DNA from 4 places in the Halorhodospira sp. 9622 genome. Region 4 is predicted to be linked to each of the others. Evidence: predicted binding sites of a transcription regulator. Region 4 holds the regulator's gene; each other region holds the start of a gene.
The links. Region 4 encodes FliA, which starts transcription of late flagellar genes. Its sites were predicted from a motif close to GCTAAAGTTNNNNNNNNNNCNGCCGATA; they were not measured.

Region 1 (3,207 bases), on a different contig from region 4:
AGGGTTAGGACGTTCTGCGGGGCCTCGTTAGCCTGGGCCAGGACCGAGGTACCGGCCTGCTGCAGCACCTGGGCGCGGGTCATGGCGGCGGTCTCGGCCGCGAAGTCCGCATCCAGGATCCGGGAACGGGAAGCTTCCATGTTCTCGGAGACGTTCTGCAGGTTGCTGGTGGTGGCCTCGAAGCGGTTCTGCACCGCACCCAGGTCGGCCCGGGCGTCGTTGATCTGCCCCAGGGCGAAGTCCACCGTCCGGATGGCGTCATCGGCGTCGGTCCGGGTGGCCACGCTCAGCGCATCCGGCCCGCTGACCCGGTGACGGCTCATCTCCATGTCATCCTCACCCAGTCCGAGCGCATCACGGGCGTCCCCATCGCCACTGACATCCAGACGCGCGCCCAGGTCGGTGGAGAGCTGGATGCCGCGCTCGAAGCGCATCGCCGACTCACCATCCTCAAGGTCGAGACCCTCGAGCGGGCTATCGTCGCCCGGCTCGATGCGGAAATCCGACTCGGAGACGAAGCGGACCTCATTCTCACCGGCCATCTCGGCGCGCACACCGGTGTCGCCGGAGGCGGCGTTCACCTCGTCGACGAACTCGCCGACACCGGCCTCTTCACCAACGCTGATGGTGGTGCCGTTGATCTCCAGGCTGCCGCCACCTTCACTGAACTCGAACGCCTCGGTGGTGGCCCGGTCGGCGCGGAACGCCGTCACTCCGGTGGCTCGAGACTGCGCATTGATGGCGTCCATGGCGTCGGAGACGCTGCGCGAGCCACTGACGTCAACGTCGAGACCGTTGAGGGTGATCGAGCCTTCCAGGTCTAGATCGCTGTAGTTGCCATCCTCATCAAGGGCGCGCTGCACCGCCTGCCCCTGGGCAATCTCGGCACCGAGGTTGTGGCCGCGCACGTCCATACCACTGGTGTTGATGCTTTGGGCCCGGTTGGCGCCCACCTGGAAGACCAACTCGTCGAGCGACCCGTCCAGGATGTTCTGGTTGTTGAATTGGGTGTTGGCGGCGATCCGGTCGATCTCTTGCACCGCCTGCTGCACCTCGGCCTCCAGGGCCTGGCGATCCTCGGCGGTGTTGGTGTCGTTGGCCGACTGCACCGCCAGCTCACGAACCCGCTGCAGGAGGTTGCCCATCTCCTCCATGGCGCCCTCGGCGGTCTGGGCGTAGGAGATGCCGTCGTTGGCGTTGCGCTCCGCCTGGTTCATGCCGCCGATCTGCGAGGTGAAGCGCTCGCTGATCGCCAGGCCGGCGGCGTCGTCGGCGGCGGAGTTGATGCGCTGACCCGAGGAGAGCCGCTCCAGGGCCTGCTGCTGCTCGGCCTGGCTGCTGCTCAGATGCCGCTGACCGGTCAGGGACGCAATGTTGGTGTTGATGACCTGTGCCATTGCCTTTGCTCCTTATGCTCCGCTGTTTGGAAGGCCCCGGCGGCGAGCCATTGCCGCCTGCCGGTACCCAGTCTTTCGCCTTCACTTACCGTATCGGCGATCGGCGGCAAGGCTTTACCCCTTTGGCGGCAAAAATTTTCCATACGCGACAACCCGGTGACACAGAGCGGCAAGCAGGGGCCACATCCTCGTATCTGACTGTTTAGGCAGGGTATTCAGGGGCAGCATGTTGCCACGGCAGGCAACCGAGAGCACCACGGAGGGTGACCCGACGGCGGCGGGCGGCAAGCGCAGCGGCAAGAGCGGGTCGCGCCGCGACCCGTGAGGCGGGCAAAAAAGTGCCGGGGAGGATGCCCTCCCCGGCAATCAGGCGCCGATCGTTCGGCTGGAGGAAGCCGCCGAGGCGGCAGGCATGAGCACCCCTAAGCTGCGGGTGACCCGCGACGTGGGATCAGAAGTCGACGCGCATCCCCGCCCAGTAGGTCCGCGGCGCGCCGGGCCGTGCCCCCGCCGGGCGGTGGTGGGCGACGTAGGTCTCGTCGGCGAGGTTCTCGATGCTCCCGAGCAACCGCACGTTGTCCATCAGCTGATAGTGGGCGGAGAGATCGAACAGCCAGCGGGAGTCGATCTTCAGATCGTCGTAGTCCCGATCCGCCAGCGCGCGGGTCTCGGAGACGTAGTTGGCGTTCAGGTTGACGCGCCAGTCGGCCTGGCCCACGCCGGCACTGAGGTTGAGCTGGTGCTCGGGGATCTCCGGCAGGCGGTCACCCTTGCGGGCATTCTCCCACTGGTTCGACAGCTCGCCGTCATCGCTCTCCCGGAACTCGCTGTCGGTGAAGGTGTAGCTGACGCTGACCGGGAGCTGGACGGGCAGGTCCTGGCTCTGACCCAGATCGTGCATCCACAGCGCCTCCAAGCCCCAGATGTGCACGCCGCCAGCGCTGCGGACATCACCCTGCGGGCAGCTGGCACCCCCGGCAGCGGTGCATTCAATGTTGATGTTGGAGTAGTCGTTGAAGAAGCCGATGACCTCTGCCTGGGTGTGCGCGTTGCTGAACCGGAAACCGGCCTCGTAGTTGACGCTGAGCTCCTCATCGGCATCCTCGCTGGCTCCGGCCGGCGCGAAGCCGCGGTGGACCCCGCCAAGGACGCTCCACTGATCATCGATGGCGTAGGTGGCGCCGATGCCGGGCGTCCACACCCTGTAGGTGTTCGACCGCGTACCACCCGCATCTATGTTGGCGCTGGTGCGCCCCGGACCATCCCACTGCTTGCGATCCACATCGATGTTCTCGTAACGCACACCGGGAACCAGGGTCCACGGACCGCGCTCCATGGTGTTCTGCACGTGGAACGCATAGGCCTCGGCGGAGGTGACCCGATTGGTGGTCTCACCCGGGGTCTCCTGCTCGTCCAGCACCATGTAGCCATCTTCGGTCATCTCGAACGAGTCCTGCCACTGCTCACGGTCCTCCTCGTCCTCGTGGTAGCGGAAGCCCACCTCCATGTCGTGGTCCCAGCCGAAGGCCTGGAAGAGATGGCCGACCTGCACCTGGATGCCCTGGGCGTAATACTCGCGATTGTTGGCGCGGACGTTGCCGCGGGCGCCGTCCTCAATGCTAAGCCCCGCGTCATAGGCGGTGCCGAAGCCACCGAGGATCCAGGCCAGCTCATCCTCATGGTCACCGGGGTCGCGGAGGATGTCGGAGATGCCCTCAAAATCACTGTTTCCGTCACCACGTACCTCATGCAGCTTGTACCAGTTGCGCACGGTGTCGGTGCGGTAGAGCGTGGTGGTGACGTCGGTATC
Region 2 (3,207 bases), on a different contig from region 4:
GAACTCGTCGGCCCCCACGCGACGCACCATCTCGGTGTTGAAGACACCGCTGAGCGAGGAGTGGAGCAGGACGTGGACCCCGGCAAGCCCCGGATCCTGCCGGATCGATCGGGTCAGGGTGTAGCCGTCGAGCACCGGCATCTCGATGTCCGAGACCACCATCAGCAGATCGTCGAGCCCGGAGGGATCCTGATCCTTCCAGGTGCGCAGCTGCTCCAGCGCCTCGCGGCCGTTGTTCTTGGTGACCACGCGCACACCGATCTCCTCGAGCGTGCGCTTGATCTGCCCCCGGGCGACCGCCGAGTCGTCCACCACCAGGACCTTGTAAGCCTCGGAGCCCTCGGCGTGATCCACGCCACCGCCCTCGGTGACCTCCGGATCGGCGCCGCCGGCACGCTGAACCTCGGCGAGGACCTTCTCGACGTCGACGATCTGGATCATCTGCCCGTCGTAGCGCGCCACGGCGGTCAGGTAGCTGCCGGCGCTGCCCCCGCTCGGCGGCGGCAGCACGTCCTGCCAGTTGATGTTGACGATCCGGTCCACCCCGCCGACCAGGAACCCCTGGACCTGACGGTTGTACTCGGTGACGATGATGTAGTTGCCTTCTTCCTTGGTGATGGCGCCGTTGCCGGTGGCGTAGCTCAGATCGAGCACCGAGAGGGTGTGGCCGCGGACGTAGGCGATGCCGAGGGAGGCCGGATGGGCATGCGGCACGTAACTGAGCTCCGGGGCCGGTATGACCTCGCGGACCTTGAACACGTTGATCCCGTAGCGCTGCCGCCCCTCGAAACGGAACAGCAGCAGCTCCATGCGGTTATGGCCAGCCAGCTGGGTCCGCTGGTCGACGGAGCTCATGATTCCGGCCATCGCTGACGGCTCCCTTATCGGCGTACGTCCCGGGGGCTGGCCCCCGCCCGTTGGCGTCATGTTAATCCGGTAGCCGGATCAGGGAAAGCGGCCGACGCCGCGGCACACCCTTTGCATATTTCTCCGGAGGATCACCAACCGAATGGAGGTTGCGCGCGGACCGATGAGCAGACCCGCCGGCGCCACCCCCGCCCGCAGGGTCGGGCGCAGTGCGCGACCGTCGCCCGCCTGGCGCCTGGCCGTCGTATTGTTGGCGCTGACGGTCCTGGCCCCGGCGGCGGCGCAGGCCAGCACCCAGTCGCCGGAGGCCATCCGTGAGACGGCGGAGGTGTTCCTGCGCGAGGCGCTGGCCGGCGAGTACGACGAGGTGGAGGTCGAGGCCCGCGGGGTGGACGGCCGGTTGAAACTGCGTGCGTGTGACGGCGAGCTGGAGGGGTTCATCCCCCGCGGGCGCAGCCCCCACCAAGCCGGTACCGTGGGGGTGCGCTGCAGCGGAGAGGCACCCTGGACCGTTTACGTGCGCATGGAAACCACCTTGAAGACGGAGATGGTGGTGGCCGCACGCAGCTTGCGCCGCGGACAGCGGCTCGCGGCGGCGGATCTGCGCACCGCTACGCGGGATGCGCGCCGGGTCCGCGGCGAGTTCTACCGCGACGCCGGCGATCTGGTCGGCCAGGAGGTACGCCGGAGCCTGCGCGAGGGGGTGGCCGTGACCGGCAACCACGTGCAGCCCCCGACGCTGGTCGAGCGCAACGACCGGGTCACCATCGCCGCCGGCCGGGGCGATGCCATCCAGATCAGCAGCCGTGGCCGCGCCCTGGAGCACGGCCAGAAAGGCGACCGGATCCGGGTGGAGAACCTGGACTCCGGACGGGAGATCCAGGCACGGGTCGTCGGCGAGGGCCAGGTCCGGGTCGGCGATTAGGCCGCAGGCGGCGGGAGTTGCCGTCAGTGGCAACCTGGGTCACAGTAACCGGAACCAGGACTCAAGTTCCTGCCCGGGCCGCCGATAGATACGGATAGCACGGGTCCATGCAGGCCAGGGAGCGGCGCTGCAGCCCGCATAGGAAAGGTTTTGAGGAGAGCCCGATGTCCAATCCGATCGAAGGAGGGGGTCCGCGCCCCGTCGGACCCGCGACCGCCCAGCCGGGCAAGGGCCCGAAGAGCGGCGGCGCCGACGAGGCGTCGAACGCCCCGCCCCGGGGCGCAGGCGGCGCCGACGAGGCCGAGACCTCGGAACGACTGCAGACGGTCCGCGAACGCATCGACCAAACCCCGGAAGTCGACCGGGATCGGGTCGAAGCCATCAAGGAGCGGATCGCCAACGGCGACTACCCGGTGGACGCCGAGAAAGTCGCCAAGAAGTTCGCTGAGCTTGAGGCGCTGGTCGAGTCGTGATGACGCCGGCGGAGCACGGCCGCTCTGACCGCTTTCCGCGCCAGACGCTGGACGCGGAGCTGGCGCAGCGCCTGGCCGTGCGCGTCGAGCGCTGCCAGGCGCGCGCCGGGGAACTCGCCGCCACCCTCGAGGCCGAGGCCCGGCAACTGATCGACCGGGACCTGAACGGCTTCGACGAGCTCCTGCGCCGCAAGGGCGCCCAGGTCGAGGCCCTGGAAGAGGCCGAGCAGCAGCTGCGGCGGGTTCTCACCGAAGCCGGCTATCCGCCGGGGACCGCTGGCGTGCGGGCGGTGTTGCGTACTGCACCGGAGTCGCTGCGCTCCGCCTGGGGCGAGCTGGAGCAGTTGCTGCGCACCATCCAGGCCCGCAACGAGGCCAACGGCCGCCTCATCCACCGCAACCTCGACCATACCCGGCGCCTGCTCGACCTGGCCACCGGCGCCCACGAGCGGGCCGATGAACTCACCTACGGCACCCACGGCGGCTACACCGCCAGCGACCGCTCCCGGCGCATCACGCGCGCCTGACAATACCCGCTCCGGCAACCTCCGAACCGGGCCGCGGCCCGCGTGCTATCTTCAGGGGATGGAACGACGGAGGCAGCCATGACCGAGATCGACCCTGCCACGGCCAGCCACGAAGCGATCCGCTCCCACCACGCCGAGCACGCTGCCGAGCAGCGTCGCCAGGAGGCCCTGCGCCCGGAACGGGACGGGGAGACAACGGGGACGGAACGGATCCGGGAGGAGCGCACCGAGGCGGCCGGCAACCGGGATGCGGAGTCGGTGCGCGCCAGCGACCCGGTGGCGGTCAACGCCTCGGGGCCGGATTCGGCCACCGGCGAGGTGCCACGAGATCGGGAGGAAGCCCGCGCCCTGGCCGAGGAGACCCGGGAACGGATCCTGGACAATCCGGAGCGGGCGGCGGAGTCCGTGCGCGATA
Region 3 (3,207 bases), on a different contig from region 4:
CGCCAGGCAGTGCCCCTCGGCGTCGCAGATCAGGGCGGCGCGTACGCCGGTTTCTCCCTCGACGAGCTGCTCGAGGGCGGAGCGCGCCTGGGCGGCGATCTGCTCGGCGCCGGCCTCGGCCGGCAGCGTCTCGCCCAGTTCGGCGGCGATCCGGCGGATCCGCCGGATCAGCCGCGTGTCCCGGGTCTCCACCCCGTCGACGGCGGTGCGCCGGATCAGCTCGTGGGCGTGGCGACTGATCTTCTCGGCGCGCTGGTCGGCGGCCTGCAGCGTGTCGGTGGCCCGGCGCACGGTGTCGGCCAGCTCTTCGAGCCCCTCGACGGTGCGCCGGCAGTAGTGGTCGATGGTATGCACCGACTCGCGGACGCGGCCCGAGTCGGTGTCGATATCGGCCATGGCGCTGCCGGCGGTCTCCATGATCTCCTGGATCGCCTCGGTGCCGTCGCGCACCGCCTCGGCCTGCAGCGTGCTTTCGCCGCCTTTCTGGACCAGGCGGTCGATGATGTGGGTCAGCTCGTCGAGGATGGTGTGGATGTCATCGGTGGCGTCGGCGGTCTGCTTGGCCAGCGCCTTGACGTGCTCGGCCACCACGGCGAAGCCGCGGCCGACCTCGCCGGCCCGGTTGGCCTCGATGGTGGCGTTGAGCGCGAGCAGGTTGGTCTGCTTGGCGATGGTGGCGATCTCGCTGGAGACCTTCGAAACGCCCTGCAGCGCCTCGTTGAGGGCACCGAGCTGGCGTTCCACCCGCGTCACCGACTCGGCCAGCTCGCGGATCTCCTCCAGCGCCTTCTGGATCCGGGCCCGTGAGTGCTCCACGTTGCTGCCGGCCTCGGTGGCCACCTGCTGGGCGCGGTCGACGGCCTGGTGGACCACCTCGTTGCTGCGGGCCATGCTGCGGGCGTTGGTGCGCAGGTCGCTGAACGACTCATTCTGCCGCTCGAAGGCGGCGGCCAGGGCGTTGAGGACCTCGGTGATCTGCACCGCCTCAATGCCGATCGCCGAACTGCGCTCGGCCACCTGCTCGGCGACCTCCTGGCGCGAGCGGGTGACCGCGCGGGCGTCGGGGTGTGCGTGTTCCGGGGGCGTGGCCATGCGTTCTTTCCTGGCTGTGGGTGCCGTGCGGCTGCGGATCCCGCCAACGGGCCGCGGTGCCCGCGCGTGCCCCTTATAGCGTGGCGGCTGTCCGGCCGTAAAGCGTCGCGCCGGGTTCCGCCCGGCTCTGGTACCCTTGGCGGCAGCAAAGCCCGGTTCTGTAACGAGGCCCCCGAATGATGCGATGGCGGAAGCTCTCCGCGCTGCCGGCACTGGTCTGCCTGGCGCCGCTGGCCTGCTATGTGCCTCCTGATGACGGCATTGCCGATGGCGGTGGCGACGCGCGCACGCAGGCCGAAGCGCCCCGGCAGGACGACCGGGATGAGGCACAGCAGGAGCAGGGTGGCTGGTGGTCGCAGCCGCAGCCGCAGCAGGAGCCGGAGCAGGAACAGGGGGGCTGGTGGTCACAGCCACAGTCCGACGCCCGGCAGGAGACCCGGGGCGGTGCCGATGAGATCGCGGCGCTGGCGCAGCAGGCGCGGGAGGCCTACGAGAGGCGCGACTACGACCGGGCGGTACAGCACCTGGAGCAGGCCCTGGACCAGGCGCCGGAGCGGGCGGTGCTGTGGCAGAACCTGGCGGCGGTGCGCTACCAGCAGGGGCACCACCAGCGGGCCGAGGAGCTGGCCCTGCGCGCCGTAGACACCGGCGGCGACGACCTCGCCGTGATGCGCGAGGCGTGGTGGCTGGTGGCGGCGGCGCGCATGGAGCGCGGTGACCGGGGCGGCGCCCGGGACGCGGCCTCCTCGGCGCGAAGTTTCGGTGATACCGGAGACGGTGGCCTTGGCCGATTCTAGGCCGCCCGGGGGAGCCTTCGCCCGGGCCGTGGTCGCCGAACTCGATGTCGGCGGGGCGGTCAGCCGGGCCATCGAAGGGTTCGCCGCGCGCCCGGGGCAGCTGCAGCTTGGCGCCGCGGTGGCCGACACGCTAGCCGACGGCGAGGTGCTGGTGGCCGAGGCGGGCACCGGTATCGGCAAGACCTACGCCTACCTGGTGCCCACGCTCCTCGACGGCCGCCGGGTGATCATCTCCACCGGCACCCGGACCCTGCAGGATCAGCTCTACCACCGCGATCTGCCCCGGGTGCGGGCGGCGCTGCAGGGCGCATCCCCGCAGCCGATGCGCACCGCCCTGCTCAAGGGGCGGGCCAACTACCTGTGCCGTTACCGGCTGCAGCGGGCCGTGGAGGAAGGGCCGTTCACCGCCCCCGACGAGGTCGCGGCCATCCAGACGGCGGCGGAGTGGGCGCGGGCGACGGACAGCGGCGACCTGGCCGAGGCGCCGCAGGGCGTCGAGGGGGTGGCCGAGCGCATCACCGCCACGCCCGAGCGCTGTCTCGGTCAGGGTTGCCCGGCCTACGACACGTGCTTCTTCTACGAGGCTCGCCGGCGTGCCCACGAGGCCGACGTGCTGGTGGTCAACCACCACCTGCTGCTGGCCGACTGGGCGGTGAAGGATGCCGGCTACGGGGCCGTGCTGCCCGAGGCGGAAGCGGTGATCCTCGACGAGGCCCACCTGCTCCCGGACACGGCCGCGCGTTTCTTCGGTCACTCGGTCTCGGCGCGGGCGATCCGCGATCTGGTTCGCGATGTGCGTATCGCCGACCGGCGCGAAGCGGGCGACATGCCGGATTTGCGCGCGGCCATCGATACCCTGGAGGCGGCGGTCGCCGGGCTGCGCCTGGCCCTGGAAGGGGGGGAGCAGCGGGATGCCTGGTACACGGTGGCCGAATCGGGGGGCGCCGAGGCGGCCGAAGCCCTGCGCGGGGCAGCGGCTGGCCTGCAGCAAGCCCTCGCTCTGGTGGCCGAGCGTGGCCCCGAGCTGGAGGCGTGCCACCGGCGCGCCGGTGAGCTGGAGGAGGCCCTCGGCTGCTTCCTCGCCCCCGCGGAGGGCGAGGTCCAGTGGTACGAGACCCGCGGGCGGGGTTTCGCCCTGCACCGGACACCCCTGGATGTGGGCGGCAGTTTTCGCCGGCACATGGAGCGGGAGGCCGATGCCTGGGTTCTGCTCTCGGCCACGCTGGCGGTGGGTAGCTCCTTCGCTGCGTTCCGGGGCCGCCTCGGGCTGGCCGATACGGTGCGCACCGAGCAGCTGCCCAGTCCGTTCGACTACGCC
Region 4 (3,207 bases):
GGGCATGGTCGGCCCCTCGCCGCGGCGCATCCGCTCGCTGGCCACCTCGGCGTCCTCGGCCGGCCGGGTGGAGGGCTGCTGGCCTTCCTCCTCGAAGCGCTGCCCGGAGATGCGCACCAGCTGGACCAGGTTCGACTCGACCTCCTCGACCAGGGCGATGACCTTGCGGATGATCTGCCCGGTCAGGTCCTGGTAGTCCTGGGCCATCAACGCCTCGTTGAGCTGATCGCTGATCTGCCGACTGTCTGCCTGGACCCGGTTGAGGAAGCCATCCAGCTCGCGGGAGAGCTCGCGGAAGTCCTCGACATTGAGCTCGCGGCGCTGGAAGGCCTGCCAGCGCTCCGCCAGCCGTGCCCCCTCCTCGGCCAGCTCCTGCGCCAGCGGCGCACTGCCCTCGATCACCGTCAGGGTGCGGTGGGCGGCCTGCTCGGTCATCGTGATGACGTAGTTCAGGCGCTCGCGGGCATCGGGGATCTCCTGGGAGGTGATATCGGCCAGGCGCTCGTCGTAGTTGAACGCCTTGATCGCCTCATGCAGATCCCGGGTCAGCGTCCCCAGCTCGCGGAAGAGCTCGGTCTCCCGCAGGTGGGTCAGGTCGTCGATGACCGTCTGGGCACCCTCGCTGTCCCCGGCGTCGACGTGCTCCAGTAACTGCTGCGCGGCGCGGCGGTACGCCTCGAGGTCGGCGCCGCTGCTGCCCTGCTCCCGGCGCATGCTGCTCATCCCCCGCCTGCCTGGACCCGCTCGAAGATCTTGTCGATCTTCTCGCGCAGCGTCGCCGCGGTGAAGGGCTTGACGATGTAGCCGTTCACCCCGGCCTGCGCCGCCTCCATGATCTGCTCGCGCTTGGCCTCGGCGGTGACCATCAGCGTGGGCAGGTCCTTGAGATTGGCATCGGCACGGACGTGCTTGAGCAGTTCCAGACCGGTCATGCCCGGCATGTTCCAGTCGGTGATCAGAAAGTCGATCCCGCCCTTCTGCAGGATGGGCAGCGCCGTGTTGCCGTCGTCGGCCTCGACCACGTTGTTGTAGCCGAGTTCGCGCAACAGGTTCTTGATGATCCGCCTCATCGTGGAGAAATCGTCCACAACGAGGATCTTCATGTTCTTGTCCGCTGCCACATTGCCCCCCTATCTCGAGGCCTTGCCAAAGCCGTGCTACGCCGTTCGTTCCTGCTGCTCGCGCCGCCACTCCCCGAGACGGTTGCGCAGCTTGAGCATGATCCGGCCGTGGATCTGGCTGACCCGCGACTCCGAGACCCCGAGCACCTCGCCGATCTCACGCAGGTTGAGTTCCTCATCGTAGTAGAGCGCCATGACCAGGCGCTCGCGCTCGGGCAGCTCCCGGATCGCCTCGGCCAGCTCGCCCTGGAACGCCTCGTCCTGCAGCATGGCCAGGGGGCCGGGGTCGTGCCCGGCGGGCTCGTGGGGCTCGCCGGTGCCCGGATCCTCCTGGTCGATGCTGAAGACCTTCGCCGAGGACACATCCTGCAGGATATTGTGGTATTCCGCCACCGAGATCCCCAGGGCCTCGGCCACCTCGTGGTCGCGGGCATCTCGCCCGGTCCGGTGCTCGATGCTGCGGATGGCTTCGGCCACCTCGCGGCCCTTGCGGTGGACCGAACGCGGCGTCCAGTCGAGCCGGCGCATCTCGTCGAGCATGGCGCCGCGGATGCGGATGCCGGCGTAGGTCTGGAAGCTCGCCCCCTGGGAGGAGTCGTACTGGCGCGCCGCCTCGAGCAGGCCGATCATACCGGCCTGGATCAGGTCCTCGAGCTGCACGCTCGGCGGCAGGCGGCTGGCCAGATGGTGGGCGATCCGCTTGACCAGCGAGGCGTGGCGGGTGACCAGATCCTCGTCGCCCTGCTGTGCCACCGCGGTGTACATCGCGTGACCATTCATCAGGTCACCTCTCCCCCCATGCTGCTGTATTCGATCAGTCGCTCGACGAAGAACTCCAGGTTCCCGGTGGCCCCCGAGGGGGTCGGCCACGCGTCGATTCGCCGCGCCAGATCACCGAACGCCCGCGCCGAGGGGCTGTTCGGGTAGGTCTCGACCACCGGCTGCTGCTTCTGCACCGCCCGGCGTAGGCGATCATCCTCCGGGATGGCGCCGATGAAGTCCAGGTTCAGGTCGAGGAAGCGCTCGGTGGCCACGGCCAGCTTCTGGTGCAGCATCTGCCCCTCGCGGCGGCTGCGCACGCGGTTGGCGACCAGGTGGAAGCGCTCGACCCCGTAGCGGTTGAGGACCTTGATCAGGGCGTAGGCATCGGTGATCGACGAGGGCTCATTGCAGGCGACGATGACCAGTTCGCGGCAGGCGCGCACGAAGCTGACCACGCTCTCGGAGATGCCCGCCGCGGTGTCGACGAGCAGCACATCCACCTCGCGCTGGAGCTCGCTGAAGCAGCGGATCAGCCCGGCGTGCTCGGCGGCGGTGAGCTCGGCCATGCGCTGGGTGCCCGAAGAGGCGGGCACGATGGTAAAGCCGCCGGGGGCCTCGACGAGGACCTCATCGAGGCTCGCCTCGCCGGCGAGCACGTGGGAGAGGTTGAGCTTGGGCGACAGGCCCAGGGCCACGTCGACGTTGGCCAGCCCCAGATCGGCGTCGAAGAGCATCACCTCCTGGCCCATGCGACTGAGCGCAGTGGCCAGATTCACGGAGACGTTGGTCTTGCCGACCCCGCCTTTGCCGCCGGTGACGGCGACCACCTTGACCGGTCTGGTTTTCGCCATCCTGCGCAACCCCGCCGCCTGATCGAGGCCTGGCTCTGTCAGGAACATGCGCCTCCCCCACCGAGAGCCAATGCCAGGGCTTCCTCGTCGGCCTCCTGAACGTGCTCGTCCAGCAGCGCACACGCCCGGTGCACGAGTGTATCACCCCTGGCCGCCTGAAGGTCTTCCGGCACCCGCTGCCCCACGGCCAGATAGGCGATAGGCAGCTTGGTGCGCAGGGCGCAGGTCATCGCCCCGCCCAGGCTGGAGGCCTCGTCGACCTTGGTGAAGATGCAGCCCACCGGCTCGGCGCCGGCGAAGGCGCTGACCGATTCGGTCAGCGTCGCCATCTGGGTGGCCGCTGAGAGCACCAGGTAGGTCTTCACCAGCCCCTCGGCGCTGCCCAGGGTCTTGAACTGCTCGGCCAGACGCACGTCGCGCTGGCTCATGCCCACGGTGTCGATGAGCACCAGGCCGCGGTCCATCAGATCGTC

Region 1: LRG07_RS09390 (flagellin) is a predicted target of FliA. The motif match lies at 1,489-1,516, and genes of this name have one in related genera.
Region 2: flgM (flagellar biosynthesis anti-sigma factor FlgM) is a predicted target of FliA. The motif match lies at 1,852-1,879, and genes of this name have one in related genera.
Region 3: LRG07_RS09520 (methyl-accepting chemotaxis protein) is a predicted target of FliA. The motif match lies at 1,230-1,257, and genes of this name have one in related genera.

What each region holds. Positions count from the first base shown of each region.
Region 1 covers NZ_JAJNRE010000015.1:14,266-17,472, forward strand. Annotated here, with positions in the region: gene LRG07_RS09390 (flagellin) at 1-1,397, opposite strand, end outside; gene LRG07_RS09395 (TonB-dependent receptor domain-containing protein) at 1,849-3,207, opposite strand, start outside.
Region 2 covers NZ_JAJNRE010000015.1:30,753-33,959, forward strand. Annotated here, with positions in the region: gene LRG07_RS09460 (chemotaxis protein CheV) at 1-867, opposite strand, end outside; gene flgA (flagellar basal body P-ring formation chaperone FlgA) at 1,031-1,792, shown strand; gene flgM (flagellar biosynthesis anti-sigma factor FlgM) at 1,957-2,265, shown strand; gene LRG07_RS09475 (flagella synthesis protein FlgN) at 2,265-2,792, shown strand; gene LRG07_RS09480 (hypothetical protein) at 2,871-3,207, shown strand, end outside.
Region 3 covers NZ_JAJNRE010000015.1:37,102-40,308, reverse strand. Annotated here, with positions in the region: gene LRG07_RS09520 (methyl-accepting chemotaxis protein) at 1-1,092, opposite strand, end outside; gene LRG07_RS09515 (tetratricopeptide repeat protein) at 1,269-1,889, shown strand; gene LRG07_RS09510 (ATP-dependent DNA helicase) at 1,876-3,207, shown strand, end outside.
Region 4 covers NZ_JAJNRE010000019.1:14,250-17,456, reverse strand. Annotated here, with positions in the region: gene LRG07_RS10495 (protein phosphatase CheZ) at 1-714, opposite strand, end outside; gene cheY (chemotaxis response regulator CheY) at 720-1,103, opposite strand; gene LRG07_RS10485 (RNA polymerase sigma factor FliA) at 1,158-1,901, opposite strand; gene LRG07_RS10480 (MinD/ParA family protein) at 1,901-2,734, opposite strand; gene flhF (flagellar biosynthesis protein FlhF) at 2,773-3,207, opposite strand, start outside.